3 regions of the Lysinibacillus sp. FSL K6-0232 genome follow, and region 3 is predicted to be linked to each of the others. Evidence: riboswitches for the same ligand, from Rfam matches in the RefSeq annotation. Region 3 holds a riboswitch; each other region holds the start of a gene.

The links. Region 3 has a riboswitch for lysine ahead of MHB42_RS01570 (amino acid permease). Riboswitches for the same ligand answer to the same signal wherever they lie in the genome.
Positions count from the first base shown of each region.
Region 1: it holds a riboswitch for lysine, as region 3 does, so the genes downstream of both, MHB42_RS13640 (aspartate kinase) here and MHB42_RS01570 (amino acid permease) in region 3, are expected to answer to the same signal.
Region 2: it holds a riboswitch for lysine, as region 3 does, so the genes downstream of both, MHB42_RS09635 (transporter substrate-binding domain-containing protein) here and MHB42_RS01570 (amino acid permease) in region 3, are expected to answer to the same signal.

Region 1 is NZ_JBBOYW010000001.1:2,786,810-2,797,398, reverse strand. Features, by position in the region: gene MHB42_RS13655 (electron transfer flavoprotein subunit alpha/FixB family protein) at 1-10, shown strand, start outside; gene trxA (thioredoxin) at 181-492, shown strand; gene uvrC (excinuclease ABC subunit UvrC) at 597-2,387, shown strand; lysine riboswitch at 2,444-2,622, shown strand; gene MHB42_RS13640 (aspartate kinase) at 2,717-3,943, shown strand; gene MHB42_RS13635 (YslB family protein) at 4,079-4,504, opposite strand; gene MHB42_RS13630 (succinate dehydrogenase cytochrome b558 subunit) at 4,777-5,391, shown strand; gene sdhA (succinate dehydrogenase flavoprotein subunit) at 5,462-7,216, shown strand; gene sdhB (succinate dehydrogenase iron-sulfur subunit) at 7,222-8,001, shown strand; gene MHB42_RS13615 (acyl-CoA thioesterase) at 8,179-8,643, shown strand; gene MHB42_RS13610 (helix-turn-helix domain-containing protein) at 9,130-9,351, shown strand; gene MHB42_RS13605 (MarR family winged helix-turn-helix transcriptional regulator) at 9,426-9,878, shown strand; gene racE (glutamate racemase) at 9,889-10,589, shown strand, end outside.
Region 2 is NZ_JBBOYW010000001.1:1,977,434-1,988,022, reverse strand. Features, by position in the region: gene MHB42_RS09675 (globin-coupled sensor protein) at 1-564, shown strand, start outside; gene MHB42_RS09670 (acylphosphatase) at 609-890, shown strand; gene MHB42_RS09665 (5-bromo-4-chloroindolyl phosphate hydrolysis family protein) at 1,099-1,749, shown strand; gene MHB42_RS09660 (toxic anion resistance protein) at 1,746-2,804, shown strand; gene MHB42_RS09655 (DUF6501 family protein) at 2,856-3,053, opposite strand; gene MHB42_RS09650 (SDR family NAD(P)-dependent oxidoreductase) at 3,373-4,125, opposite strand; gene MHB42_RS09645 (amino acid ABC transporter ATP-binding protein) at 4,230-4,961, opposite strand; gene MHB42_RS09640 (amino acid ABC transporter permease) at 4,974-5,699, opposite strand; gene MHB42_RS09635 (transporter substrate-binding domain-containing protein) at 5,836-6,699, opposite strand; lysine riboswitch at 6,818-7,004, opposite strand; gene odhB (2-oxoglutarate dehydrogenase complex dihydrolipoyllysine-residue succinyltransferase) at 7,354-8,589, opposite strand; gene MHB42_RS09625 (2-oxoglutarate dehydrogenase E1 component) at 8,683-10,589, opposite strand, start outside.
Region 3 is NZ_JBBOYW010000001.1:318,304-328,892, forward strand. Features, by position in the region: tRNA gene MHB42_RS01535 (tRNA-Gly) at 1-54, shown strand, start outside; tRNA gene MHB42_RS01540 (tRNA-Ile) at 56-129, shown strand; tRNA gene MHB42_RS01545 (tRNA-Asn) at 144-220, shown strand; tRNA gene MHB42_RS01550 (tRNA-Glu) at 222-293, shown strand; gene MHB42_RS01555 (nitric oxide synthase oxygenase) at 907-1,953, shown strand; gene MHB42_RS01560 (hypothetical protein) at 2,060-2,596, shown strand; gene MHB42_RS01565 (CynX/NimT family MFS transporter) at 2,620-3,831, opposite strand; lysine riboswitch at 4,009-4,185, shown strand; gene MHB42_RS01570 (amino acid permease) at 4,267-5,721, shown strand; gene MHB42_RS01575 (GNAT family N-acetyltransferase) at 5,783-6,454, opposite strand; gene MHB42_RS01580 (GNAT family N-acetyltransferase) at 6,570-7,241, opposite strand; gene MHB42_RS01585 (carbon-nitrogen hydrolase family protein) at 7,225-8,106, opposite strand; gene MHB42_RS01590 (IS4 family transposase) at 8,536-9,663, opposite strand; gene MHB42_RS01595 (Nramp family divalent metal transporter) at 10,040-10,589, opposite strand, start outside.

The DNA of each region.
Region 1 (10,589 bases), 2.5 Mb from region 3:
AAATGCTTAAATAGTAGGGCTGAGGAAGCTAATTCCTCAGCTTTTTATATGACTACGGAAAGCTTGATATAGCATGAATAAGCGATAGAAGGGTAAAAAATACATTCTAGGCAGATTGTTCGCTCAAGTGAATTTATCCATGCTATACTACAAGCATAGTAAGTTTAAGGAGGATTTCAAATGGCAATTGTACACGCAACGGACGCTACGTTCCAAGATGATATTAAAGAGGGGTTAGTGCTAGTAGACTTTTGGGCTGCTTGGTGTGGACCATGTAAAATGATCGGACCAGTTCTTGAAGAAATGGACGCTGAAGGAAGCGCAGCTAAAATTGTAAAAGTGGATGTAGACAACAACCAAGGCACAGCAGCACAATATCAAATTATGTCCATCCCATCTTTACTATTATTTAAAGATGGCGAATTAGTTGATAAAACTGTAGGCTTCCAACCTAAAGAAGCACTAGAAGCATTTATCGCAAAACATGCGTAAGCAATGAAATTTACAAAAGTCGAACCATCTATAGATGTGTTCGGCTTTTTTTCGTTATAATAATATCATAAATAGAAATTTTAGGAGATGGGGGCAGGTAGGCAATGAATGATTTAATAAAACGTAAGCTTGAAATTTTACCAGATCAGCCTGGCTGCTATTTGATGAAGGATCGACAGGGGATCATTATTTATGTGGGGAAAGCCAAAATATTAAAAAATCGTGTGCGCTCCTATTTTACAGGTACACATGAGGGGAAAACGCAACGACTTGTTGGTGAAATTGAGGATTTTGAGTATATTGTGACATCCTCTAATATTGAAGCACTTATTTTAGAGCTAAATCTTATTAAATTACATGACCCTAAGTACAATGTCATGCTAACAGATGATAAAACATATCCCTATTTAAAAATTACCAATGAAAAATATCCTCGCCTTCTAACAACACGTAAAGTAAAAAAAGATAAGGCGAAATATTTTGGTCCTTATCCAAATGCCTATGCAGCAAATGAAACAAAAAAGCTTCTAGATCGTCTATATCCGCTACGAAAATGTGTGCAATTGCCATCTAAAGTTTGCTTATATTATCATATGAACCAATGTTTAGCACCGTGCGTCAAAGATATTGAGCAGCAAGTTTATCAAGAGATGATTGAGGATATAACGAAGTTTTTAAATGGCGGTGTTGAGGCTGTTAAAAAGGAGCTTGAAGTGAAAATGCTGGCAGCTGCTGAAAATTTAGAGTTTGAGCGAGCAAAGGAGTTTCGGGATCAAATCGCACATATTGAAACGGTGATGCAAAAACAAAAAATTGTGTCAAATGATACAACAAATCGTGATATATTCGGCTATGCCGTTGAAAAAGGCTGGATGTGTGTTCAGGTGTTCTTTGTGCGACAAGGCAAGCTTATTGAGCGTGATGTTTCGATTTTCCCAATTTATCAAGAAGCAGAGGAGGAATTTTTAACATTTGTTGGACGTTTTTATGAAAAGCCTGAACATATTAAGCCAAAGGAGATTTTTATTCCACAGGCAATTGATGCAGCTATTTTAACAGAGCTATTAGCGATCAAAGTATTAACACCAAAGCGAGGACAAAAAAAGGAACTTGTTGATCTTGCCACTAAAAATGCTGAAATTGCAGTGGCAGCAAAATTCCAGCTCATTGAACGGCAGGAAGAGCGAACAATTGGTGCATGTGAGGCACTTGGAGAAGCAATGGGCATCTCTGCGCCCCTGCGCATTGAAGCTTTTGATAATAGCCATATGCATGGAGCTGATGCGGTTTCTGCAATGGTTGTATTTGTCGATGGCAAACCTGCTAAAAAGGAATATCGTAAATATAAAACACGTACAGCTGCCAAACATGATGACTATGGTGCAATGCAAGAGGTGATACGTCGACGCTATACACGCGTTTTAAAGGAAGGCTTACCGCTCCCAGATTTAGTATTAATTGATGGTGGGAAGGGGCAAATGGAAGTGGCTCGCGAAGTATTAGAGGATGAGCTTGGACTTGTTATACCGATTGCAGGTTTAGCAAAGGATGATAAACATAATACATCACAGTTGTTGTTTGGCGATCCCCCAGAAGTAATTGCCCTAAAGCGTACAAGCGATGGCTTTTACTTGCTACAGCGTATTCAAGATGAGGTACACCGCTTTGCCATTACTTTCCTGCGTCAGCAGCATGAGAAGCATGCTATCCAGTCTGTGCTTGATCATATTGAGGGTGTAGGTCCAAAACGAAAACAGCAATTGTTAAAGCATTTTGGCTCAGTAAAAAAAATTCGTGAGGCTAGTGAACTTGCCTTACAGGAGGCTGGAATGCCAGCTCATCTAGCAAGCAATATCTATGCCTATTTTCAGCAACAGTCATTGTCAAAGGAATAAACATATGCTAAGGTTATGAATACAAAGGCTAGACAAATTAAATACTTCACTATTTAAGTGATGATAGAGGTGCAAGGTTCAAAAGTAACACGATTGAGGATGAACAAATCCAAGGACATTGTGTGAAAGGGGAGCTTGCCGAAGTATAGCATTGTTGTTTCCAGTGCTGTACTGGTTTTGCATTTAAGAGATGTAAGACTGTCGATTCTAAACGTTTCGGAGAGCTATCACACATGCACAAGTTACGTTTATTGTACATGTTATCAGCAGCTTTCACGTTATGTGAAAGCTGCTTTTAGTTTTCTGGAGAAACAGAGAGGGGAATACAAATGGCTAGAATTGTGATGAAATGTGGAGGAGCTATTTTAGCTTCCACTGAACAAATTCAAGAAATGGCTCAAAGAGCTATTGCAGAAAAGGATAGAGGGCTAGATGTGATTGTTGTAGTTGCTGGCATAGGGCAATCTGCAAATGAGATAAAAAGAATGGTGCAGCATTTAACAGATGAGGTATCAAAGCGAGAGCTAGCTGTACTTATGTCAACATGCTCGCAGCAGTCAAGTGCCTTATTGGCTATTACACTACAGGAAGCAGGATATGGTGCGGTGTCATTAACAGGGTGGCAAGCAGGTATTCATACAGATCGTATATATAGTCATGCACGTATCGATTATTTAGATGTTAGTCGTATCGAAGAGCATTTTACACAAGGCAGTATTGTGGTTGTTGCTGGTGAGCAAGGCATTGACGATATGAATAATATAACAACGCTTGGCAAAGGGGGAGCTGAAACAACTGCTGTAGCGCTAGCTGTAGCATTGAAAGCAGAGCGTGTTGATATTTATACAGATGTTGATGGTGTTTATACAGCAGACCCTCGTTATGTAGCAAAGGCTCAGCAGCTACAGGAAATTTCCTATGATGAAATGCTAGAGCTAGCCAATTTAGGATCACAAGTTATTCATCCACGTGCGATAGAGTTGGCAAAGAAATTTCAAATGCCTGTAATTATACGTGCTAGTTCGGGGCAATCAGTAGGCACTTTATTGAAGGAGGAAGTTGAGATGGAGAAAAATTTAGTTGTTCGTGGTGTGGCCTTTGAGTCAGATATTATTCGTTTAACAGTTGGCTATGATACATATTCTGATGCTTCGTTAGCTGATATTTTTACAGTGCTTGCGGAAAATCATATTAATGTAGATATTATTGTTCAAGCCATTATTGATGGAGTGAAGCCGACTGTGTCATTCTCGATTTTAAAAGAGGAGTTTGCAGACGCATTACGTGTTTTAGAGGATAGCAAATTATCGCTAGGCTTTAACTTTGCAGACTTTGAGATTGGATTAGCGAAAGTATCCATCATTGGCTCAGGTATGGCATCTAATCCCGGTGTTGCTGCACGTATGTTTGATCGCTTACGTTGTGAAAATATCCCAGTTAAAATGGTAAGCACATCTGAAATTAAAGTATCTGTTGTTGTACCACAGGATGAGATGATTCGTGCAGCAAATGCATTGCATGATGAATTTAATTTAGAGCAAACGATTTATATATAATGAGGCGTGTTAATAGACCTTTGTTTCACAGACTTTGCCTTACCATAATCAATAGATGAATATCTTCTATAATAATAGTAGAAACTGTAATAAAAAAGGGGAAATCTCATATTCATCAGAGATTTCCTCTTTTTGTCACTTTGCAGATATGATATGTTCCTTAGCATCCCATTTTACTGTAAACATAACATATTGTTGCTTCTCACGCTTTTCATCATAGCATTCTGTTAACAAGCCCTTTTCGAGCTGAATTTGTTCAGCTATAAATCCTGCCTCAAGTCTAAAGCTGCGCTGCTTCATTTGCAGTAGTTCGGGGTCATTTGTCAATTGAAAAATGCGCCCATCCTTTGATTCCTTGATAAGCTCTAATGTACCCCAACAGGCATCTGTGAAAAATGCGATTAATTCGCCTTGTGTTTTACAGGGAAACTTGCGTGCAAGGTCTTTACCAGCCCAATAAAGGACATCATCTTCATGTTTACCAAGGATAGCAGATAAAATATGATCGCGAATAATTTCATAGCCAAATGCTGAGATTGTAGGAGATGGAGTGTTTAACATTAGTATCCTTCTTTCTTAGAATTTTCTTAAAACTCAATGTCGATAATGTAAAAATAGATTTTTCGAGAAAAAACAACGCATTATGTACTAGATTAATTCTTTAATAAGCGCTATGAAAAACGCCAAGCAACCTTGACGCTTGTAGCTCTTGAGAGTACAATAAACATGTCATAATATTGTACCATGATGAAATACACAGTCAATGAAGTATCATTTACAAAATGATGACTTCTTTTGTTGTGCTATTTTAAGTACTAAGGGGGGTAATAGTCTTGTCGAAAGATCGAGAGTTTTTATGGCGCCGCTTACATTCTCTACTTGGGGTCATTCCAGTAGGTTTGTTCTTGGTGTTCCACTTGTCATTGAACTTCACTGCTGTTGGCGGTGAACAGTCTTACAATGATGCAACAGGAGTTATGGAGTTAGTTCCTCACTCACTACTGCTGCTAATTGAATGGGTTGTGATTTATATCCCATTGCTATTCCATGCATTCTATGGTGTGTATATTGCATTCACGGCTACACCAAACACAGGACGTTTTAGTACATACCGTAACTGGATGTTCTCTTTACAACGTTTCACTGGTGTATTTTTAGTGATTTTCATTGCATGGCATATCTTCCAAACGCGTATTCAAAAGGCGCTTGGTGCTGATGTTAACTTTAACATGATGGAAGAAATCGTTGCTAATCCATTTATGCTTGGATTCTACATTGTTGGTATTCTATCAGCAACTTTCCACTTATCAAACGGTTTATGGGCATTCCTAGTAAGCTGGGGTATTACACAATCTCCTCAGTCTCAAAAGATTGCTACTTACGTAACAAACATTATTTTCGTAATTCTAAGTGTCGTTGGTGTGGCTGCTATTCTAGCATTCGTTTAATTGAATAAGAAGCTATAGTAGAAGAGCACATGCAATCATTGCAATTTTTTAAGAGGAGTGAGAAATAATCATGGCGAAAAGCAAAATAATTGTTGTCGGCGGTGGTCTTGCCGGTCTGATGGCAACGATTAAAGCAGCTGAAGTTGGTACTGAAGTTGATTTATTCTCATTAGTTCCTGTAAAACGCTCACACTCTGTTTGTGCGCAAGGCGGAATTAATGGTGCGGTAAATACTAAAGGTGAAGGGGATTCTCCATGGATCCACTTTGATGATACAGTTTATGGTGGGGACTTCCTAGCGAACCAACCACCAGTTAAAGGTATGTGTGATGCAGCACCTGGCATTATCCACTTAATGGATCGTATGGGTGTTATGTTCAACCGTACACCAGAAGGACTTTTAGATTTCCGTCGTTTTGGTGGTACTTTAATGCACCGTACAGCTTTCTCTGGTGCAACAACAGGTCAACAATTACTATATGCGCTAGATGAGCAAGTTCGTTCTCATGAAGTAGCTGGTTTAGTAAATAAATATGAACATTGGGAATTCCTTGGTGTTATTATCGATGAAGACGGCGTTTGTCGTGGTATCGTAGCGCAAGATATGCGTACAGAGGAAATTAAATCATTCCGTGCAGACGCTGTTATTATGGCGACTGGTGGCCCTGGTATTATCTTCGGTAAAACAACAAACTCTGTTATTAACACAGGCTCTGCTGCTTCTATCGTTTATCAACAAGGTGCTTCATATGCGAATGGTGAATTCATTCAAATTCACCCAACAGCGATTCCTGGAGATGACAAAAACCGTCTAATGTCAGAATCAGCTCGTGGTGAAGGTGGTCGTATTTGGACTTATAAAGACGGTAAACCTTGGTACTTCTTAGAAGAGAAATACCCAGCTTATGGTAACTTAGTACCACGTGATATTGCGACACGTGAAATTTTCGACGTTTGTGTAAACCAAAAACTTGGTATCAATGGCGAAAACATGGTATACCTAGATCTTTCACATAAAGATCCACATGAATTGGACGTTAAACTTGGTGGTATCATCGAAATCTACGAAAAATTCGTAGGGGATGACCCACGTAAATTACCAATGAAAATTTTCCCAGCAGTTCACTATTCAATGGGTGGATTATGGGTTGACTACAATCAAATGACTGAAATTCCTGGTCTATTTGCAGCAGGTGAATGTGATTACTCTCAACATGGTGCAAACCGTCTTGGTGCAAACTCATTATTATCTGCTATCTACGGTGGTATGGTTGCAGGACCAAACGCAGTAGACTATGTAAAAGGTCTTAAAAAGCATGCTGAAGATCTTCCACAAGAGATTTACGATGCTCGTGTAAAAGAGGAACAAGCGAAATGGGATGCTATCATGAAAATGGAAGGCACAGAAAACGCTTACTTACTGCATAAAGAGCTTGGTGAAATGATGACTGCTACAATGACTGTAGTACGTTACAATGATCAGCTTGAAGATACATTGAAAAAACTTGATGAGCTTACTGAGCGTTGGAACAACATCAACATCAATGATACGCAAAAATGGAGCAATCAAGGCGCACACTTTACACGTCAGCTTAAAAATATGTTAGTGCTTGCAAAAGTAATGACAAAAGGTGCACTATTACGTAATGAATCTCGTGGTGCACACTATAAACCTGATTTCCCTAACCGTGATGATGAGAACTTCTTAAAAACAACAATGGCGAAGTTTGACCCAGCTACTGGTAATCCAATCATCACGTACCAAGAAGTCGACGTTTCATTAATCCCACCACGTAAACGCGACTACTCTGCGAAAGGAGACTAAAAGTTATGCAAATCGCAGCTAATACTGGAAGAATGGTCAAAGTGGAAATCTTACGTCAAGATACACAAGGCGGCAATAGCTACTGGCAAAAATTCCAAGTGCCTTACCGTCATGGTATGAACGTAATTTCAATTTTAATGGAAATTCAAAAAAATCCTGTTACTGAAGATGGTGTAAACACATCACCAGTATCATGGGATATGAACTGTTTAGAAGAAGTTTGTGGTGCATGTTCAATGGTGATCAATGGCCGTCCACGTCAATCATGTTCTACACTAGTAGACCAATTGACAGAGCCGATTAAATTGGAGCCAATGAAAACATTCCCTGTTATTCGTGACCTACAGGTTGACCGTGAACGTATGTTCAACGCGCTTAAAAAAGTTAAAGCATGGGTGCCAATCGATGGTACGTATGATTTAGGTGAAGGTCCACGTATGCCAGAAGGTAAACGTCAATGGGCTTATGAATTATCTAAATGTATGACTTGTGGTGTATGTATGGAAGCATGTCCAAACGTGTCTGAAAAAGCTTCATTCATCGGACCAGCTCCATTATCACAAGTACGTCTTTTCAACACTCACCCAACTGGTGCTATGATTAAAGATGAACGTTTAAATGCGATTATGGGTGATGGTGGTCTTGCAAACTGCGGTAACTCTCAAAACTGTGTAGCTGCATGTCCAAAAGGTATTCCTTTAACAACATCCATCGCTTCATTAAACCGTGCAACTACAGTGCAAATGTTCCGTAACTTCTTCGGTTCTGACCACTTTGTGGACTAATAATGGACAACCTAAACTTCCTTATACATTATGTATAAGGGAGTTTTCATGTTTTTTCTATCATAATATAGTGTTTTCTTTTATAATGAATATGTATTCATTTACTATTTGCCATTAGCTATCAATGAAAAGTAGTTGCTAAAATTGGCAAATAAAATAATAGGGGATGGTGTTCACATGAAAGCAAGCTATATTGGAAACTTTCAAGAGTGGGTAAAGGACTTTTCATTTTATTCGGAAGTGCGTGTACGCTTTTCAGAAACAGATATGTTTGGGCATATGAATAATACGGTGAGCTTTATTTATTTTGAGCAAGCAAGGACAGACTATCTTCGTCATTTAGGGGTGTCAATACCTGTAACAACAGGACAGAATACACAAAGCATTCCAATAGTAGCTGATTTACAATGCGACTATATAAAGCAAGTTTTCTTTAATGATGTGTTACGAATTTACACGAAAATTGCAAAAGTCGGCAATTCATCATTGGATATTCATTATTTAGCGAAAAATCAAAAGGATGAAATTTGCTTTACAGGTCGTGGTACACTTGTTCAAATTGATGCGAAGACAGGCAAAAGTGTACCTCTTTCGGAAGAGGAAAAAGTACGCCTCGTCAACCTATCAACCATTTCACACTAATTATAAAGTTAAATTTATAGTAGCGGGCTGTGCAAAAATGAAATTCTTTTTGCACAGCTTTCTTTTTATGCTAAATGAAATTGCCTTTGTGATTGTCACAATTAATTGTGATAACCTTTACTTTTAAAAAAGCCAAGCCTATGGAAGATTTTTTTCTTTTAATAAAATGGAAATAATTGTTTTAGTGACTGTCTGTAATGAATTTTATCCCGTATTAACGGGAGCCCCACATCCAAATAATGAGTAGAAACGCAATAGCTAAGTGGGGATCACCAGCCTGTAAAAACCCGATTGGTGAAACTACCAATCAGTGGGGATAAGGATTTCCCCACTGATTGAAGGTTCACTTTATATGCAATTTTTGAATAAGAAAACACAATTTCTGAAATTTTTAAGGAAACATGTAATATTCATGCAAATAGCCGTCACCGCTCCACGCTCCTTAACATAAGTTACAATACGTGCGGGGGAGGAGGGTGTAACTGAATGAATGGCTCTCATCATCGTTCTCTTTTAACAAACCGAGAACGTGAAATATTTGCGCTTTTATTAGCTGAAAAAACAACGAGAGATATTGCAGAGCAGCTTGGTATTAGTGAAAAAACAGTGCGTAATCACATTTCCAATACAATTCAAAAGCTAGGTGTAACGAATCGATCTCAGGCGTTGATTGAGCTGTTACGCTTGGAAGAATTTAAATTAGACTAATGGACACTTGCTATTTCGTGAAAAAAACGACAAAATAGAACTATTCAACGTATTTTTAGGAGTGAAATAGTTATATGTCGAATGAAGTAACAAAGCACTCACCTGAAACCGTTGCAACGGTTGAGAAGGAATTACGCTATATAGCGGCCATCGTAAAGCAAAAAGGACGAGAAATCGTTTCCGATTATGCGATTACACCGCCACAATTTGTTGCATTACAGTGGTTAGAAGAGCTTGGTGATATGACAATTGGCGAATTATCAAACCGTTTATACTTAGCTTTTAGCACAACAACAGATTTAGTAGACCGAATGGAGAAAAATGAATTAGTAAAGCGTGTGCGCGATGAAAATGATCGACGTGTTGTTGTTGTTCATCTTCTCGAAAAGGGCGAACGCATTATCCAAGAGGTTATCGAAAAAAGGCAGCGATATTTGCAGGAGAAACTTGTTGGTTTTACTGAACAAGAAGTCGCACAATTATCAAGTTATTTAGAAAAACTACATGTACACATGAAACAGGATTGAGGCGGAAGGTATGAATGCCCCGATAGGCGTTATTGATTCAGGAGTAGGCGGTTTAACCGTAGCAAAAGAAATTATGAAACGATTGCCAAATGAAACAATCTATTATATTGGCGATACAGCAAGATGTCCATATGGTCCAAGAAGTCGTCAGGAAGTACGAAATTTTACTTGGCAAATGGCGAAAGCACTTGAAAAAATGAATATTAAGATGCTCGTTATTGCTTGTAATACAGCGACTGCAGTAGCACTCGAAAGCTTACAAAGAAATATGCCTTTTCCAGTACTAGGTGTTATTAATGCTGGCGCACGTGCAGCTGTAAAGAAAACGAAGCGACATGAAGTCGTTGTGCTTGCAACAGAAGGAACCATTAAAAGTGGGGCGTATGAGGAAGCCTTATTATCATTAAATACGTCCACACATATTATTCCACTAGCTTGTCCCACATTTGTCCCACTCGTAGAAAGTGGAGAATACAAAGGTGACTTTGCGAATAAATTAATTGCGGAAGGCTTAAGACCACTAAAAAATCAACATTTTGATACAGTTATTTTAGGATGTACACATTATCCGATCCTACAAAAACAAATTGAAGCTGTTGTCGGAGAAGATGTCCATGTTTTATCTTCTGCGGAGGAAACAGCAAAGGATGTTCAAGAAATGTTAGCGTATAATGGCACTTTGGCAGATGCTGATGCAGTGCCTGCTCATAA
Region 2 (10,589 bases), 1.7 Mb from region 3:
ACAAATACAGCAGCCATCTCGCAGGAGCAGGCAGCCGCAATTGATGAAGTATCTACAAGAATGATTGAAATTTCAAACTTGCAGGAAGAGATACGTGACTATAGTCATCAAACCTCAAATGATATTCATTTATTAGGGCAGGAAATTAATCGCTTCCGCAATGATATTATTACCAATAACAATGTCCAGCTATCATCGATTGCTCTGCTACAATTATCAAAGGCAGATCATATTTTATGGAAGTGGCGCATTTATAATATGTTCCTTGGCTTGGAGCATGTTGAACCAAGCGATGTTTCCTCTCATCGAGATTGTCGTCTTGGTAAATGGTATACAGCTCCTCGCACAGTCGAGCGCTTTGGTCATTTACAGGATTACCGTGAATTAGATAGCTATCATTTACAAGTACATGAATCAGCGAAGCTTGCAGCAGAGGCTCATAAAGCGGGCAATATCGAACAGGCTGAGGTTCATTTAACAGAGATTAACAAAGCATCTGAGCAAGTTCTTTATTATATTAATAACTTAATTGCCTATGTAGAAAAAGATCGTGTGATGCAATAACTGGAGAGGTCATCCCCTCTCCCACATTCGTAGGAGGTATTCGCTTGAATAAACGAGCAAAAATTAAATTTTTTGGCGATGTGTATGGAACAGGCTATCGTTTCTTTATTAAACAAAAAGCGATTGAATTAGGCTTAAAGGGCTATTGTAAGCTAAATGATGCAGACCAAATTGAGGTAGAGGTGGAAGGCTCCGAAAAAGCTATCAATGAATTCCTGCTTTTTGTACAAAAAGGTGTAAGCCCACAAGCCGATTCCAATTCATTTTCACTAGAGCTATACGATGATTTAAAAGGATATGTACGCATGGAGTCAGACATTGTTTAGTCTGGCTCTTTTTTAGGTTACGCAATGCTTGGAAATTTTGCTTGATCACAGGGCTCTATGGCGAAACTGCGTATTTTAAGTTGGTTATCATTGAGAAAGTTAGCGATTCGCAGTAAAATTTATGTAAGGTTTCTTTTTTCAATGAAACTTTCTGTCGATTATTTCGTATAAGAAGATAGGTATATTGAAAAGCAAGGAGGAAGGAACAATGCTTAGTGTTGGACAGTTTTTTTCTAGACATGCTGCTAGCTTCTTTATTTCGCTCACAACTGTTTCTATCGCAACCATTGCGGCAAATCCTGGATTCTTCCTTGGTGGTTTACTGTTTGGGGGTTCATATGCGACGAGTACAGCATTGTTGAAATATAGACAAAAAAGAAAAGTCATGCAACTAGCAGGTATCACAAAAGAAGAATACAAACATATTGAAACACAGCTATCAACAGCTAATAAGCAAATTCAAACATTAAGTCAAAACTATTTACGTGTCCGCTCTGTTGCAGCCTTTAAGCAACTGCTCGAAATGACACGTATCTCGAAAAATATTGTGAAAATCGTCAAAACTGATCCACGGAAGTTTTATAATGTTGAGCAATTTTTCTATGCACACTTACCTTCTGCTGTCGAGCTAACAGAGAAATATACAATGCTATCAAAGCAGCCTGTGAAGGATAAGGATATTCAATTAACATTATCGAAAACGCGTGAAACGTTAACCGATTTAAACGATACGATTCAAATCGATTTAAAGGATGCGCTTGCCAATGATATTGACCATCTCCAAATGGAAATTGAATTTGCCAATCGCTCCAACCTTAGACGCAGAGAACAATTGGACTGGCGAGGCGATGAAAAATGACAGCAAATAATCATGCATTTCAGCTCCATACAATACCCGGTCTTTCTCCGCTCGTGCAATCCTACTTAGAAGCGGCTCCACAGCAAGAGGCGATGGCGACATATGAAACGCTATCGCCTCTTGCACAAAGTCGTGCATTGCTCTATGCAAGCCAAATTGACCTGACTGATTTTGAATCATTGCTATCGCTCGGTCAGGATTCACAGCGAGCCCTCTCTCAATTTGCAGATCGTATGCTTGCACAGGTCAAGCAAAAGGATGTCACGAAAATTGGACAAATGCTTGATTCACTTATGCAAACATTAGACCGCGTAGACCCAACAGCCTTGGAGCCGAAGAAGCAAACCTTTTTGAAAAAAATCTTTGGCAAAACAGAGCCAACTGTGAAGCAAACATTAACAGAATTTGAGCGTATTAGTATACAGGTGGAGCGTATTGGGGTGCAGCTAGAACGTGCTCAGCTTCAGCTTATGAAAGATGTTGAAAATTTAGAAGCTCTTTATGCACATAATCGGGGATTTTTTGAGGAGCTCGCAACAGCCATTGTAGCTGGTCAAATGAAAAAGCAGCAGGCTATTGAGGAGGAGCTACCCGCAAAGGTAGCAAGCGTCCAAGCTACAAAGCAGCCATTAGCCATTCAACAGCTCAATGACTTTGCCGCACAAATCGAACGGCTGGATCAGCGCATTTATGATTTACAGGTGTCACAGCAAGTAGCACTTCAAACAGCTCCGCAAATTCGTATGATTCAACAGGCAAATCAAACATTGGCTGAAAAAATAGAGTTTTCCATTGTTACGTTAATTCCACTATGGAAAAATCAGCTTGCAATGATGCTCTCGATGCATATGGATCAGCACTATGCACAGCTAGAGGAACGCTTATCCCGCGCACAAGATCGCTTTGCAAGCTCTTCGTTTGAGCAGCAAGTATCAAAGTTTAAGGAAACGCAGCAGGAGCTACAAACAGCCATTAAGGATGTTTTTGCGCTACATACGGCAACAGAGCAGGAAAAACAGCAATTGCAGGATGTAGCAAATGCTCGCAAGCTCTAGCAGCAGCTAAAAAGGGTGGCTCAGTCATGTTCTGAACCACCCTATGCTTATTTATTCAAAATAATCTTTATAATAGCCACCGATTTTACCTGTATTATCGATGATAAAAATGAACTCCTCTGTTTCATTTTTCACTTCGTATTGTTTTCCTACTGTTAATACGTTGGATACTAAGTATTTGGATGCATTTGTATGTTTACAAGTTACTGTTCGTAATGTTGGCGCATCTTTCCATTTTAAATGTAACATATTCTCTCTCTACCTCTCTTTACTAGCGCAAAGCTAATGTCTATTGCTTATTTTATAATATTTTTGGGGCTTTGTGGAGAAAAAAGCTGTAGAAGACCTACTGAATTCAAAAAACTTTTAATAATTGAGGTGTTAATATGAGCTTTGGCGGTGTACCACAATGGTTTTTTATTATTGCCGTAGCATTTGCCATCTGCTTTGTTCTTTATGCAGAGTGGAATTCGAGAAAATAGTGATTTTGCTGAGTGATGATAAAAAAATAGAAGAGTCTTGCTATATTTTATTGAAGCAAGGCTTTTTCCCTATTCAAATCCAGCATTTATCGTCCACCGCTCACAGTAATAATTTCTCCAAGGATATAATTGGAAGCATCGCAGGAAAGAAAGGCAATGACCTCTGCTATTTCCATAGGTGTTGCAGCCCGATTAATCGGTACAGATGAAACCATACGCTCAAGTCGATTATCACCAGGCGCAAATTTATGATGAAAAGGTGTTTCTACCATTCCCGGTGCTACCCCATTTACGATAATTCCATATTGAATTAGCTCTCTAGACATGCCAATTGTCATTGTATTGATTGCTCCTTTAGCAGATGCATAGTGAATACTTTCACCTGCTCCGCCAATACGTGCAGCCGCTGAAGATATATTAATAATTTTTCCGCTTTTTTTCGGAATCATATATTTTAATACAGCTTGTGAGCATAGGAGAACACTCTTGACATTTAATATGAACGTTTCTTCCCATAGCTCTTCACACATATCCATAAATGTGCTTTGGCGAATGCCACCACCTGCGTTATTTACTAGCACGTCAATTGTGCCAAATGTAGCAATAGCTTGTTCAACCATTGCGTTCACTTCTTCTTTCTTCCTAACATCTGCTTGAATGGCAAGGGCATGTCCATCTTTTTCTTGAATACGTTGAGCGGCTTCCATCGCACCCTTTACATTTGAATGATAATTAATAATAACCTTAGCCCCTTTAGATGCCATTAGCTCAGCTGTGGCAAGTCCAATACCCGAACTTGCGCCTGTGATAAGAATAACCTTTCCCGATAAATTAGACATCGCTTCCCTCCTAACAATGTGTAATGACGTTTCTTATTCGGTCTGCTAGAAAAACGCTAAAATCCGCTTCACCTTCCACAGAAAGCTACACGGATTTACACGTTTTATTTTAATGTACGTTTTAAAAACTCTTTTGTACGCTCATGCTGCGGATTGACTAATACTTGTTGAGGAGGACCCTCCTCAACAATCACGCCTTTATCCATAAAGACAACACGATCTGCCACTTCTTTCGCAAACTCCATCTCGTGCGTGACAATCAACATCGTATTCCCCTCATCGGCAAGCTGACGCATGACCTTTAACACTTCCCCAACCATTTCAGGGTCAAGGGCTGATGTAGGCTCATCAAACAGCATCACATCAGGGTTCATTGATAAGGCACGTGCAATCGCTACACGCTGTTTTTGTCCACCTGATAGCTGGCGAGGCTTGGCATTGACATATTGATCCATGCCAACGATTTTTAAATATTTCAGCGCGATTTCCTCTGCATCCTTTTTAGAGCGCTTTAGTACCTTCATTTGTCCTACTGTACAGTTACTTAACACATTGTGGTTATTAAATAAATTAAATTGCTGAAACACCATTCCTAAATGTGTACGATATTCATCGATATTATGCTTGTCATTGAGGATATCTTCCCCTTTATAAATAATCTGACCACCACTTGGCGTTTCTAATAAATTAATGCAGCGCAGCAATGTTGATTTACCAGAGCCAGAGGAGCCGATTAAACAGACAACCTCACCCTTTTCCACTTGAAAATTCACATCTTTTAACACTTGGTTACGTCCAAATGATTTACTTAAATGCTCGATTTTAATGACTGTCATTTGTGCGCCCCCCTATACAGCTTCCTTTTGTTCTTTTTGATAGGCATCAGGCCCATCCAAACGTTTTTCAACATAGAGCAGAATGCGCGATGCGGTAAATGTCATGATGAAATAAAGCACACATGCCACAAAGAATGACTCAAAATAACGGAAGTTGTTGCCCGCAATTGATTTTGTTTGGAAGAATAGCTCCGTTACACCAATAACATTTAATACGGCTGTATCTTTAATATTCATAATTAATTGGTTGCCTGTTGCTGGCAGTATATTGCGTGCAACTTGTGGCAATACCACATGGAACATGATTTTAACATGGTTCATCCCAATCGCTGATGCCGCCTCATATTGACCTTTATCGATGGACACAATTCCACCACGTACAATTTCTGCCATATAAGCACCTGTATTCAGCGACACAACGACAATCCCCGCTGTAATAAAGTGCATATCAATGCCAAATGCAATATCTAATCCGTAGTAAACAACCATTGCTTGTACAATCATTGGTGTACCACGGAAAAATTCAACATAGCATGTTAGTATAAAATTAATAAGCTTTAAGCTATAAAATTTCACACCTTTTTTACGAACAGGAATCGTATGCATAATTCCGATGAAAAATCCGATAAATGCACCAATAATTGTACTAATAATCGAAATCAGTAACGTATAATACGCACCTCGTAAAAACATTTGCCAGTTGTTTTCAATAATTGAAAGTATCCATTCAAGACTCATGAAGCTCCTCCTCACAATATCATGTTGCCTGTGTAGTTCTATGTTTACTAGCATCGTATCATTATGTAGAGAGGTTCTCATTTTAATAATGATGAAATAATCATGCACGGACTAGCAACTAGCCCGTGCAATGTTATTATTGTGCTGCTGGTTGTTGGGCAATTGCCTCTTCCATAATTTGTTGACGCTCATCTTCTGAAATACCCTTTAAAATTTCATTGATTTTCTCAAGATTTGCATCATCTTTACGTAAGCCTACAGCAATAGATGTGTTAGAAAGGTCTGTATCAAAGCCTTGACCTTCTTCAAATGAAACATATGTGAATTTATCGTTCGCCGCTGCTGCTGAGATACCTTCTGGACGCTCGGCTACATAGCCGTCAATTTTGCCAGCCTCTAATGCCACACGCATTGCTGGGAAGTTTTCCATCGCTGTTTGCTTTTCTACACCGTCAATTTGATCGATTACATCATAGTTCGATGTATTTAATTGTGATGTAATTTTCGCGCCTGAGAAATCTTGAATCGATGTTGCCTTTTCAAATTCGCTGCCTTTTTTCACAACGATGACAAAATCAGATGTGTAATAGTTTTCTGTAAAATCAATTGTTTTCTTACGCTCTGCTGTTGGTGACATACCTGCGATAATGGCATCAATTTTATTGGATTGTAATGCTGGTACTAGTCCATCCCATTCTAATTTCACAATCACTAGCTCTTTGCCTAAGCCTTCAGCGATTTTTTTCGCCATTTGTACATCATAGCCGCCTGCATATTCTGCATTATCGGCAATTTTTACTGCGCCATTGGCATCACCCTGCTGTGTCCAGTTAAAAGGTGGATAACCAGCCTCCATGCCAATACGGAATTCACCGCCACTTTCTTCTGTGTCGCCTTCAGCATCGCCTGTGCTACCTTCATTTTTGTCGCTTGTGCCACATGCCGCTAGCACAATTGCCGTCATGATCGACAGCATTACTAACAACCATTTTCTTTTCATAAAAAACGCCCCTTTTCTGTCAAAAAATAAAACAACTGTATGAAAAAAGACCTAAGTTTCTGAACTTAGGTCTTGCCTTTTATAACAGTTGCCCAAATCCTCACTATACTTTCCATATTTCCGAGATAGCACAACCTAGTAAACCTGGAAAGCAATTTACTAGGACAGTCCTGCACTTATTCACTGCAGACCCAGCATAAAAGTACGAGCTCCTTTTATACTTCGGCGATAGTTCCTTCTTCACTGTGTCCTCGCTTGCTTATACTCAACAATGAACTAATAAATATCGCGCCTCTACCTCACCTATTGATACGAGTGAGGTTTGTCTATTTAATTGATACTTAGATACTACTATATAATGAATAGATTCGTCAAGCTCATTTTATCACTTTTCTGACTAATGACAATATTAGGGGATTATACTTGCTCTATCCATTGTCAAGCATGCTATTTTAACAATAAACACACTATATTCAACAAATATTTATTATAAAACAATTATTTATATGTAAAAAGATAGAGAGAGGTAATTTCTTTATAGAGCATAGACGGCAGAGCTTTGTCTGTAAAAACAGAAAAGGGCTGTCTGGAAAGATCACTCTTTTCAGACAGCCCTTGGCTAAAATCCTGCAGTGGTTGCAAAGGAGGTTATAATTATGAATTTAATAATAAGTCTTCAGGGTTCTCGATTAATTCTTTTACTGTTTTTAAGAAGCCTACTGAATCTTTACCATCAATAATACGATGGTCATATGATAATGCCACGTACATCATTGGACGGATTTCGATCTCGTTGTTCACTACTACTGGGCGTTGAACAATTGAGTGCATACCTAAAATACCAGCTTGTGTACCGTTCATAATTGGTGTTGACATTAATGAACCGAATACACCACCATTAGTAATCGTGAATGAACCGCCTGCCATGTCGTTTAAGCCTAATTTTTTGTCGCGTGCTTTTTTCGCTAACTCTGCGATATCCTTTTCGATTTCTGCAAAGTTTTTGCTGTTTGCATCACGTACAACTGGTACAACTAAGCCTTCTTCTGTTGATACAGCGATACCGATATCGAAGAAATTGTTTAAGTGAATTTCGTCCCCATTGATTTGTGCATTTACATAAGGGTATTTTTTAAGTGCTGCTACAACCGCTTTTGTGAAGAATGACATAAAGCCTAATTTAATGTCGTTATCTTTCACAAATTGCTCTTGCTTGCGTTTACGTAATGCCATAATGTTTGTCATGTCAATTTCGTTGAATGTTGTTAACATTGCTGTTGATTGCTTTACTTCTAATAAGCGTTTGGCAATTGTTTGACGACGACGAGACATTTTTTCGATTGTTACACGGTTTGTTTCTTCTGCTGGTGCAAATACAACAGGACCGTTTGTAGTAGTGATTGGTGCTGCTACAGCAGGAGCTGCTGGTGCTGTACCATGTGCTGCTACATCTTGTACACGTACACGACCTTGTGGGTCTACTGGAGATACCGCTGAAAGGTCAATACCTTTTTCACGTGCTAGCTTACGTGCTGCTGGTGATGCAATCACACGCTCGTTAGATGCTTCTTCTACTACTGGAGCTGCCGCTGCTGGCGTTGGTGCTGCTTGTGCTTCAGTTGGAGCCGCTGCTGCTGGTGCAGGTGCTGCGCCTTCGCCTGCTTCTACTACTGCGATAACTTGACCAACTAATACAGTATCGCCTTCTTCAGCTAAAATTTGTGTTAATACACCTGCTTCTTCAGAAATGATTTCAGCGTTTACTTTATCTGTTTCAAGTTCAACGATGAATTCACCTTTTTCAACGCGATCGCCCACTTTTTTTACCCATTGTGCGATACTACCTTCTGTAATCGATTCTGCTAATTCAGGGACTTTAATTTCAGCCACTTTTATTTCCTCCTTTGATTAACGTGCCTTATGCACATAAAAAGGCTACTGCTCTAGGCAAGTAGCCCAGCTGTCAAAAATTGATCTGTGATGTTATTTAACCTTTACTGGCTCAGCAACTGCCGCTTCAATAACGGCTGCTTGTGCTGCTTTATGGGAATCTGCATCGCCTTCAGAAGTAGAGCTCATTGCAGGACGTCCTACATAACGAAGCTGTTTACCTGCTGAAAGTTCATGTAATGTTTCGAGTGCATAATTCCATGTACCTTGGTTTTTAGGTTCTTCTTGTACCCATACGATTTCCTTCACATTAGGATACTTAGCAATAATACCAGCAACTTGCTCTTTTGGGAATGGGTAAAGTTGTTCCACACGAATAATGTGTAGGTGGTCGAAGCCTTCCCCGTCCTTCACGCGTTCTGCTAAGTCGATCATTACTTTACCTGTACCTAAAACAATGCGCTCTACAGCCTCTGGTTTTGTTCCTAAGCCTGGCTGTTCAATTACTTCTTGGAATGAGCCATTTGCTAATTGCTCAGCACTAGCTGCAGCTAATGGATGGCGCAGTAATGATTTTGGTGATACAACCACAAGTGGACGTACCCCTTCTGTGCCTAATAATGCTGCTTGGCGGCGCAATAAGTGGTAGTAGTTTCCTGCATTTGAGCAGTTTGCTACAAACCAGTTATTTTCCGCTGACATTTGTAAATAACGTTCCATACGGCTTGATGAGTGCTCTGGACCTTGGCCTTCATACCCATGTGGTAATAAAATAACTAGACCAGACTTTTGACCCCATTTCGCACGTGCCCCTGAAATAAAGTTATCAAACATCACTTGAGCCATGTTCGCGAAGTCACCGAATTGTGCTTCCCACACTGTTAGCACATGGTTGTTTTCTAAGTTATAGCCATATTCAAAGCCAACTACACCCGCTTCAGTTAACGGTGAGTTATACACTGAGAATGATGCATTTGCACCTGAAATATGATGCAATGGTGTAAAGACATTGCCATTGTTTTTATCGTGTAATACTAAGTGGCGTTGTGAGAATGTACCACGCTGTGCATCCTGACCAGTAAAGCGCACTGGTGTGCCATCTTGAATAATTGTTGCATATGCTAATGTTTCTGCATGTCCCCAATCGATTTTAGCAGAAGCAAAAGTATCACGACGTTTTTCTAAAATTTTGCCGAGCTTTTTCTGTGGTTCGAAGTTGTCTTCAAACACTAAAAGCTCTTCATTAATTTTTTCTAAACGCTCTGCTCCTACCGCTGTATCCAGTTGTGGGAACTCTATTTTTAGTTCTTCTGGCATTTCTAATGGGTCGTGTGCATCTTTTGCAGCCATTTCTTTCACATGGTCATATGCAGCTTGCATTTCAGCATAAACGGCTGTATCTAATGCAGCAACCTCTTCAGCTGATACAAGACCTTCTGCTACTAATTGCTGACCATATAATGCACGTACTGTTTCATGCTTCGCAACCAATTTATATGTTTCTGGGTTTGTTACTGTTGGATCATCTGTTTCATTATGACCATGACGACGATAGCCAATTAAGTCAACTACGATATCTTTACCGAATTTTTGACGGTAGCTAGCGGCAAAGCGACCAACAAGGACAACTGCCTCTGGGCTATCTGCATTGACATGGACAACTGGTACTTCGTAGCCTTTTGCTGGGTCAGAAGAATAAATAGATGAACGTGAGTCTTGCTGTTCTGTTGTGAAGCCAATCATATTGTTGGCAATAATATGGATTGTCCCACCTGTTGTAAAGCCTTCTGTTTTCGCAAAGTTTAATACTTCTGTTACAATCCCTTGACCTGGGAATGCCGCATCACCATGCACAAGAATACCTAAGCCCTTTGTACGGTCATGAGTAGCTTGACCTGGTTTTGACGTATCATCCTGTGTAGCACGTGTAGCCCCAAGTACCACTGGATTCCCAACCTCTAAGTGTGATGGGTTATAAGCAAGCTTCACATTCATCCCTG
Region 3 (10,589 bases):
AAACCTCAGCCTTCCAAGCTGATGTCGTGAGTTCGATTCTCATCACCCGCTCCAAGGGCCTATAGCTCAGCTGGTTAGAGCGCACGCCTGATAAGCGTGAGGTCGATGGTTCGAGTCCATTTAGGCCCATCAATCATCATTATTCCGAAGTAGCTCAGTTGGTAGTAGCACCTGACTGTTAATCAGGTTGTCGCAGGTTCGAGTCCTGCCTTCGGAGCCACGGCCCGTTGGTCAAGTGGTTAAGACACCGCCCTTTCACGGCGGTAACACGGGTTCGAATCCCGTACGGGTCATCAAGCATGTAGCATAAGTATATGTTACATGCTTTTTTATTTGTCTTTATACTTGTGAATAGTAATGAGGAAATTTAATAAGTATTAGGATAACTAATGGAAAGAGCTGTTCATATATATTTACTTAATAATATATTGACTGCCCTCTCTTAGAAAAATTGATTCTACGATAAATATGTTAATAATTACAGGTCGGCTATAGAAAAAGATGATGCTGGATAAAATATGTCTGTATTTAAAAAATTTAACTGTCATAAATGAGTCCCATCATCGACAATAGTCAAATTACAATGACTTCGGCAAATGCCAAATAGCCGAGGTACATTTCTATATGGATATTTATGATATTCGTTGGGCAGGTAGTAACTATTTTGTTCAGAAATTGTTTAGTACAATATGCTAATCTATACATGTCATCGTAATTCAAAGCCTAGGCATTCAATTTGTGCCTAGGCTTTTCCATTGTTTAATTTTATATAAAATAACATAACAACTAGCTTTAATTTTGAACAAACTATTTCATATATAAAATATGTATGTTTTTTTAAAAGATATTTTCATGGTGCTAGCACTTTCCTTCCTCTAATATGAGGGTAGATGGAGGAATTGGACTATGAATAGACAGGAGATACAGCAATTTTTAAAGCTTTATCAAGCAGAGCAAAATCACTCAAATACTTGGTTAGAAAATAGATTGCAGCAAATTGCAGCAGCAGGTGAATATAATCCTACAACAGAGGAAATAGTTTTTGGTGCACGAGTGGCATGGCGTAACAGTAATAAATGTATTGGACGTCTATTTTGGCAGTCGCTACATGTAGTAGATGCACGCAATGTTCTAGACGAGCAGGAAGTTTTTCAAAAATTACTAGAACATATCCAGTACGCTACAAATAATGGGAAAATCCGTCCGACTATTACAGTATTTGCATCAGGAAGGGTGCGAATTTGGAATCATCAGCTAATACGCTATGCAGGTTATGAAACGGATTCAGGTGTTATTGGTGATGCACATTCTATTCCGTTTACTAAAATATGTGAATCGTTAGGCTGGAAAGGCGACAGAACTGCCTTTGATGTGCTTCCGCTTGTGATACAGGTGGATGAACGTGCACCACAATTATTTCCAATCCCTAAAGACTATATTTTAGAAGTGCCAATTCGTCACCCAGAGTCAGTAGAGATGGAAAAATTAGGAATGAAATGGTATGCTGTACCTATTATTTCAAGCATGCGTTTTCAAATGGCAGGTATTGATTTTCAGGCAGCTCCATTTAATGGCTGGTATATGGGTACGGAAATCGGAGCGCGTAATTTAGCAGATTATGAGCGCTATAATATGCTTCCAGCAATTGCGGAGATATTTAACCTTGATACAACAAAGCAAGCTTCTCTTTGGCGTGACCGTGCACTAGTTGAGCTTAATATTGCAGTGCTTCATTCCTTTAAAGAAGATGGAGTGAGCATTGTGGATCATCATACAGCAGCGCAACAGTTTAAATTATTTGAAGAGGCAGAGGCATCAGTAGGGAGAGAGGTTACAGGTAATTGGACATGGTTAATTCCACCGTTATCGCCTGCAACTACTCATATTTTTCATAAGCCATATGTGAATGTTTATCATACGCCAAATTATTTTTATCAAAAGCCATGCTATTAATCGCCGAAGGGCTATCGGACTATCCTGATAGCCTAATTTTCTATTAAATTAATAAAGATGCTGTTACACTAAATATACTTTATGTTCTAAGAGAGGGTGAGTCAGTATGCTAAACGAGCATATTCCAAATATCCCGTGGCAGCAATTGACAACGGCTTATGGCAGAGGAACGACTATTCCTCAACTAATTGAGCAAGAGCAATATCAACAGCTAGCCACATTAATTGAGCATCAAGGTACACTTTGGCAGGCAACGCCATGGACTTTGTTAATTCCTTTAAAACGACTTACTGGCAAAAATAAAGAGGATGTGACTTTACAAGAAATAGAACTTTATTTAAGTGTAGCATCCGTTATTACAAAAGATTCCCTCAACCCAGCAAATACTGTTTCCACCATGCAGGAGCTGCTAAATACCCAGTATTTATGGTCAGAGGAAGATGATGAACTAGAGTGGGATAAAGATTTGCCTAAAGGTTATGAACAGCAGGCATTTTTAGGCTATTATTATTTTAGTTATTTACTTTTACAAGAGGCTACTCCGATTTTTACAGCTATTGCTACTACCGATAATAGAGAAGTAGCAGACAGTCTTGCTGAATTATTAGCCTTACTTAAACAGCAAAGCAGCTGGGGAGCGTAATGTATTTTCCCAGCTGCTTTTCTTTAATGAACATATTCATCTCTAGAGGCTCTCATTGAACATAAGAAAAGTACCATTGTGACAACGACAAAGAGCCAGCCTGCAATATTCCAGCCACCGAATAAATCATGTAAGTACCCAAAAAGAATAGGGCCAATAGCAGCAAATAAATAACCGAGTGATTGTGCAAAGCCTGATAAATCTGCCGCCTCAAACGCAGTGCGAGTACGAAGCGTAAAGAACATCATTGCTAATGCAAATGAAGCACCACCTGCTAAACCTAGCAAAATCATCCATAATACCCCTAGACTTGTCCATGCCATCACAACACCTACAAAGCCCACTAAATAAAAGCTTGTAAACATTAAGACAAGAGGTCGCTGTGAAGCCATTTTACTGGCAAAAATGGGTACAGCTAATGCCATCGGAACTTGTGAAAATTGCATAATCGAAAACATCCAGCCAGCTTTATCAGGAGATAACCCTTGTGCAATATAGATTTCAGGAATCCAAGCTGCTGTTGTGTAAAATAGTAAAGACTGCAAGCCCATTGCGCCCGTTACTGCCCATGTAACAGGTGATTTCCATAATGGTGGTGTATCTGACTTTTTAGAGGCAGTAACGGATTCAGGCTTATTTGCTTTTAATTGAGGTAACCATATGACAATAGTGATTATAACAAGCACCAGTGCAATGGCTAATGCTCCTTGCCAGCCCAATGAGGAGTTAGCAATAGGATAGCTAATGCCTGCCCCAACGCCTGCGGTTAAATTCATGGACATTGTGAAAAATGCCATGAGTAAGCCTACATGATAGGGAAATTTCAATTTTAATAACCCTGGAATTAGTACGTTACCAAAGGCTATTGCTACACCAATAAGTACAGTACCAAAGACAAGCAACCCTGTTGTGCCAAGTGAGCGTAGAACAATTCCTAGTGCTAATAAAATAGTAGATAATAATAGTGTGAGCTCAAGTCCTAATTTGCGTGCTACAACTGGCGCAAATGGCGATACAACAGCGAAAGCAAGTAATGGAATCGTTGTTAGAAAGCCTGCTAATACATTAGAAATACCAAGGTCATCACGTATAAAGGATACAATTGGGCCAACAACCGTTAATGGCATTCGCAATGTAGACGCTATAAAGATGACTCCTAAAACTAATAGTAATGTTCTTCCTTTCCAGCTAATTTTTTTACTTGGATAATTAGTGGAATGATTATTTTCTGTCAAAATAAGCTCCTCCTATTCATAACCATTCTAATTGGACTACTATAACACTTTATCACAGGATTAAAAATAGTAGAAAATTCATAAAAAATTGAACATTTAACATTGTATTGAAACGGCAAAGGTCTTATGTTAATATAATAAACATCATAAATTTAATAATTATATGCCTCATGTTTGTATTGAGGTAGAGGTCGCGGTATTTATTAGTAAACTAATGGAGATGACAAGCATTGAAGAGATTAGTTGAAAGGAAATACTGCCGAAGTGTAAGGGGACTTGAAAACCTTATGCTGGGGCTGTTTCCGAAAGGAACAGAACTGTCACGTTGACACAACGTGTTGAGCTATCATTTAAAGAAACTGAGGATTAACTTAGCCATCACAGTGTTTATGTGATGGCATTTTTTTGCCTCATTAATAGGAAGGAAGCTATATCGTGAGTGAAATAAAAGTAAATCAGCTTGGTCATAAAACGCCGAAGCTGAAAAAGGAATTAAAAAGTCGCCATATTACAATGATTTCTTTAGGTGGAACAATTGGCACAGGGTTATTTTTAGCTAGCGGAGGAGCCATTGCACAAGCAGGTCCTGGGGGAGCATTGCTTGCCTATGCTTTAATTGGTGTGATGGTGTACTTTTTAATGACAAGCTTAGGAGAAATGGCTGCTTATATGCCGTCATCAGGTTCCTTTAGTACGTATGCTACAAAATTTGTAGACCCTGCTCTTGGCTTTGCATTAGGATGGAATTATTGGTATAACTGGGCAATTACTATTGCAGCAGAAATTGCAGCTGTATCCTTAATTATGAAATATTGGTTCCCAGAGAGTTCATCAGCATTATGGACAGTATTATTTATTGCAGTTGTGCTAACGTTTAATTTATTATCCGTTAAGAGCTATGGTGAGAGTGAATATTGGTTTGCGATGATTAAAGTAGCAACTGTTATTGTATTTATTATTATTAGCATCTTAATGATTTTTGGAATTTTGGGTGGACAAGCACCTGTAGGATTTACGAATTTCTTTATTAGTGATGGGCCGTTTCATGGTGGCTTCCTTGCGACATTTGGAATTTTTCTTGCCGCTGGATTTTCATTCCAAGGAACAGAGCTACTTGGCGTAACGGCTGGTGAAACAGATGATCCCGGCAAAAATATTCCAAAGGCAGTGAAATCAGTATTTTGGCGAATTATTTTATTTTATATTTTAGCGATTGCTGCAATAGGGCTATTAATCCCATTTACAGATGAGCGTTTATTGTCAGAAGATATTGCTGTATCACCGTTTACGTTAGTGTTTGATCGTTTAGGTATTGCCTTCGCTGCTTCTCTTATGAATGCCATTATTTTAACGGCTATGTTATCGGCAGGTAATTCAGGGCTATATGCAGCTTCGCGTATGCTATGGCAATTAGCAGTGGAGGGACATGCACCTAAATTCTTTACAAAGCTAAGCCGTCGAGGAATTCCAATCTATGCATTGCTTGCAACATTAGCTGTAGGTTGCTTAGCATTTTTAGCATCATTTTTCGGAGATGGCGTTGTCTATATTTGGCTGTTAAATGCTTCAGGGATGTCTGGCTTTATCGCATGGCTTGGTATTGCCTTTAGCCATTATCGCTTCCGTCGTGCTTTCGAGGCACAAGGCTTAGACCCAAAGCTTCTACCATATAAAGCTAAACTATACCCGTTTGGACCGCTCTTTGCCTTTACCGTTTGTATGATTGTTGTAGTAGGTCAAAATTACACAGCCTTTATGGGTGGTAAAATTGATTGGTATGGCGTTCTAGTTTCTTATATTGGGATACCGCTATTTTTACTGCTATGGTTTGGCTATAAGATTAAGTATAAAACGAAAATACTTCCACTTGAACAATGTGATTTACGTTAGGTGCCAAGTATGCACACAATTTCAGCCCCTGTCCATGAAAGAGGATAGGGGCTGAAATGAATTATAATGGCTGAAGTAGAATTGTTTTTCTTTTTTTCAAGTCCTCAACCATGTCGAGCCAGCGCTGTGGTTTATTAGGCAAGACTGTGTAATAATCCGTGATAAAATCTACAACTAAACTCGCTTCAATTTCTGTTATAGTAGCGTCTGTTGGCATGAAACATAAATCAAGCCCTTCTACCGCCTCCCCGTCATTTTTCCAAGAAGGATGGACGTAAGGGAAATCAAGACGCTGATAGCCAAGGTGCGATAGTACCTCGCGGCGAACATATGGATTCATCGCCATAACTCCGCCAAATGCAAAATCTTCACGCTCATAGGGATTATATATTTCTGCAAACATACCATATAGTACTTTGCCTTGCTCTTTTGCCAATCTCTCTAAATCCGCACTACGATTTACTGCCAGGTAACGCCCAATACCTAGGTTAGGCTTACCGATAATTGTGAAATCAGTCATCGCTATATTCCATGCAGGATAGTAACGATATTCAGTAGCCCCGACAACAGCGCCTTCATGGACTGCGACAAAAACGCGAATGCTTGGGTCTTCCAAAGGCTCTTTCCATAAATCAAATGCCAGAACCTCTTCAGGCGGGAAAATTTCTCCTAATAATATATGCATTTTTGCAAAAAGCGGATCCTCAATTGTTGTAATACGTTTATATTCCATTGCTACTTCCTCCTTACTATCAATTACGCCTGAGCATAATTGTACCTATCGCGAATGCTTTCGGTACATAAAGCATCTGCTGCTGACGCTTTGCTTTCGATACAAAAAGAATTTGCTAAGTCAAGATAAAAGGATTTTGCCATTCCATTAATAAAGCATAATTTAAGGATGCCTCGTCGTCTAGGTAATTTTCGACAAGTGCGAGCGGCATGCGTCCACAGCGCAATAAAAATGTTAAGACAGGATCCGTTAAATCACCATTGACGACTGACTGAACATATTGAGCTGCCGTCAGATGCTCTGCGTATTGATGGTATCCAGGCATACGCCCACCGCCAACGAGTCGATCAAGTTTTTGTTCAACAACAATTTGATACATTGCTTGCATCATTTGTTTGCCTAAATTAAGCCTTCGATACTCAGGGCTTATGCAAATATCCACTACATACAATGTATTGCCTGTTGGATCATGGCTGCGAATATAGCCGTTATCTGTCATCTCTGCCCAGCTATGCTGTGGATGTTTAGGGTCAAATTGAACACATAATGTTGTCATGGAGCCAACAATTTCTCCTGCGATTTCCACGCAAATTGCTCCCTCTGGAAACAGTGTGACATGATTTTCAAGCTGCTGTTCGTTCCACCATAATTCAGCAGGGAAAGGTGGAGGGAAGCAGGCAGCTTGCAAGCGTATCATAGCGGCAAAATCTGACTTTGTGTAATTACGAATAATAGCAGGAATGGGCTTATCACCATCAAAGACATATACCTCACTTCGATAGGTCATGACTTCCATCCTTTTCCCAATCAATATACAAATCTGTTCGTCGATCTCGCCATGTTGTGACAGAGCCCTTTTCTCGCACTTCATACAATAAATTGAGGTCAAGGTCAGCTGTCACCAGCATGTCATGATTGAGTTCACCTTCTGCGAGAAGCCCTTTTGGTGGAAAGGGGATATCGTTTGGAGAAATAATTGCTGCTTGGCCAAAATTGGCACGCATCAAATCAACAGAAATGGAACCTACTGTACCGGTTAATACAACATATACTTGATTTTCTATAGCGCGTGCATGGCTAGTATAACGTACACGATGGAAACCGTGTCGGTCATCTGTACAGGAAGGACAGAAAATCACATCTGCGCCTTTTGCTTTTGCCATTCTCACGATTTCTGGAAATTCAATATCATAGCAAGTTAAAATAGCGATCTTTCCCTTTTCTGTATCAAAAACATGCAATTGTTCACCCGCTGCCATATTCCATCCCTCTATTTCAAAGGGGGTAATATGTAATTTTGCTTGTTCTTCAATTTTTCCATCAGGATAAAACAGATGGGCAACATTGTACAAACGGCCCTCACGCTCAATAATATGTGTGCCCCCTACAATATGTGTATTGGTTGTCTTTGCAAGCGTAGTAAATAAGGTCTTGTATTGAGCTGTAAAAGCAGGTAAAGCTGTGATTTCAAGAGGCTCTCTCTTGTCATTACCGATGGACAGTAGTTGTGTTGTGAAAAGCTCTGGAAACAACACAAAATCCGCCTCATATTCTTGAGCTGTTTTTACATAATGCTCACATTGCTGTGCGAATTCGTCAAAGGAACGAATATCATGTAGATGATACTGAATAGCAGATACGCGAAGTTTCAATGCCAGTCCCCCCTTAATGATATAAGATTTACAATAATCATAGCTTGTGTTTCTTTATTTGTCATCAATTCCTTACGTCTTTATAGAGAAAGGATAATGGCATTGTTGCTTTGCGTTATGAGCAATGTCAACTGTTTTTCAAGAGCATGCCGAGGAATCAGCATGGAACCCAGCCCTTTATTTTATTACATTAATGACTTTAGAAAAGATGTAGTATCATTCCTATAATAAGGAAAATAGGTTTCTAAAATAGAGTAATTTCCTCTGTTGAGTCCATGACTCCCTTGAAATCTGTCCCATATTTCAATTCTTGTTTTATGCATAAAATATATAACGAAAAATTCAGCTTTATGTGTAGTATTGAATTAATTTAATGTGATGCTACTTAGCGTACAAAATAAATAAAACACGCGTGTTGATTAGCCAAAATCACGTAACACTTTTTTGATAAATCATCCGAGCTGATGATAAGATTTCTTCGACGTACGTTCGCCATTTCACCGGAAGCGCATGCCAAAGAAACAGGCGTGTAAAACCTGCGAATGACAAGGAGTCTACGTCTGATTTCAACTGAATGCGGCTGTGTAAAAACTTTAATAAAACATAGGCAATTAACGCGGCGAAAAGCTGACTAAATACCGCATTTTTAGTCGTGCCAAATAATACTGGCACATTTAAATTTTGTTTAATCCAGCGAAAGAAGGATTCGATTGCCCAACGTTCCTTATACATGCCTGCGATTTCTTCTGCGGATACATCGCGAAGATTCGTGACGACACGTACAATCGCACCTTCATAATCGGTAAACTCGACAATACGATGGCGTTTTTCGGTTTGTTTTTGTGCCGTACCTAGCGTACAAGTAAAGTCTGCGACGATATTTGAACCTTCCACAGCTGCTCGTTGTAACGATTTTTTACGGTTTAACTGAATATTCTCTTTTAAACGAATGACAAAATCCTGCTGCGTTTTTGCATATCGATCGACTTTATCAATTGAAAAATAAGCACGATCCGCCACTAAAATAAAACGCTTATCTTCTAATTGAACACCGATTGGACCATCATGCTTCAGCCCAGTTGTTTCAACGATTTGAAGAGGCATACCTGTTTCATTTGTAAAGCTGACGTGCAGTTTGATCCCTGAACGATTCCCGTGATAAAGCGCCCATGGTAAACGAGTTTTTCCGACCGTAATCGTTGTCGAATCAATTGCCAGAAGTTCTTTTTTTAACTTGAGAGAACGCCTTGCAGCTCGGTTTAATCGGCCGACAATTAATTCGAAAATACGCTTCACGATGAGGTAATTCAGTTCACCTAAACGTTTTGAAAGTGTCGAATAGTCCACTGATTTTAAGCCGTGTGCGGGTGCAACATCCGCAGCGTGGCGCATACTTTTCCATTCAAATGTAGCAGCACCAACCAAGTAGTCTAAAAGTGTCGCTACATTACATTTACGAGCCGTATCTTCAAACTGAAACTCAGCTAGAATCCCGTCCAGTTCTTCCTGTGAAATAAAGTTTTGAAGTAATGTGAAAATCGTGGTATTCTTAGCCATGAGAGATTCCTCCTCGTAAATGTTGGTGTGGTAACTTACATTTTACATGGAATCTCTCTTTTTTATTAGTTTTTTATAGGAAAATTTAGTTAATCAACAGACGTGTAAATAAAACATACTAGAGATGTTAGAAGAGGGTATATGAAGCTGGAAAAGCGTATTTTACTAATAAGAGAAGATGTTCCGTTGTCATCTATTTGTACGGTATCCATTGTATCATCTAATAGAGAGAACCTTTCCTTGACTGCTACTTTTTATCCCCATTATTTTAGCAGGTGTGGCATATATATCATTTCGAAAAATTGACAAGATGGATGTTTAAGGCATTGAAACACAAATGTCAAAACCAGACACAAAGATTGTTGTGTCCGGTTTTTTAACCAAAGATTGTTTCCCATAATAAATAAACATTTAATACTACAACAATAGCAGCTACAAGCCACCCTAAAACCGTTATTAGACGATGGTTAACAAGGCTGCCCATAATGCTTCGTTTACTTGTAAACATAACAAGTGGGACAAGGGCGAAGGCAATCCCAAAGGATAATATGACCTGACTTAGAACTAAGGCATAGGTTGCATTAACCCCAGAAGCAATAATGGCTAGTGGAGGTAGCATGGTAATAGCTCGACGTAAATAAAGTGGGATTCTTTTTTGAATAAAGCCCTGCATGACGACATCACCTGCTAATGTGCCGACAGAGGAGCTAGCCAGCCCTGCAATCAGTAAACCAAGACCAAAGGAAATGGCTGCCATTGGACCAAGCGCATCCTTTAAGCCATTATAAGCAATATCTAAATCCTCCACTACAACGCCTTGTGTATGGAATACTGCTGCCGCGATAATAAGCATACTCATATTAATAGCGCCAGCAATCAGCATAGCGATAAGAATATCGATAAACTCGAAACGGAAAATACGTCTT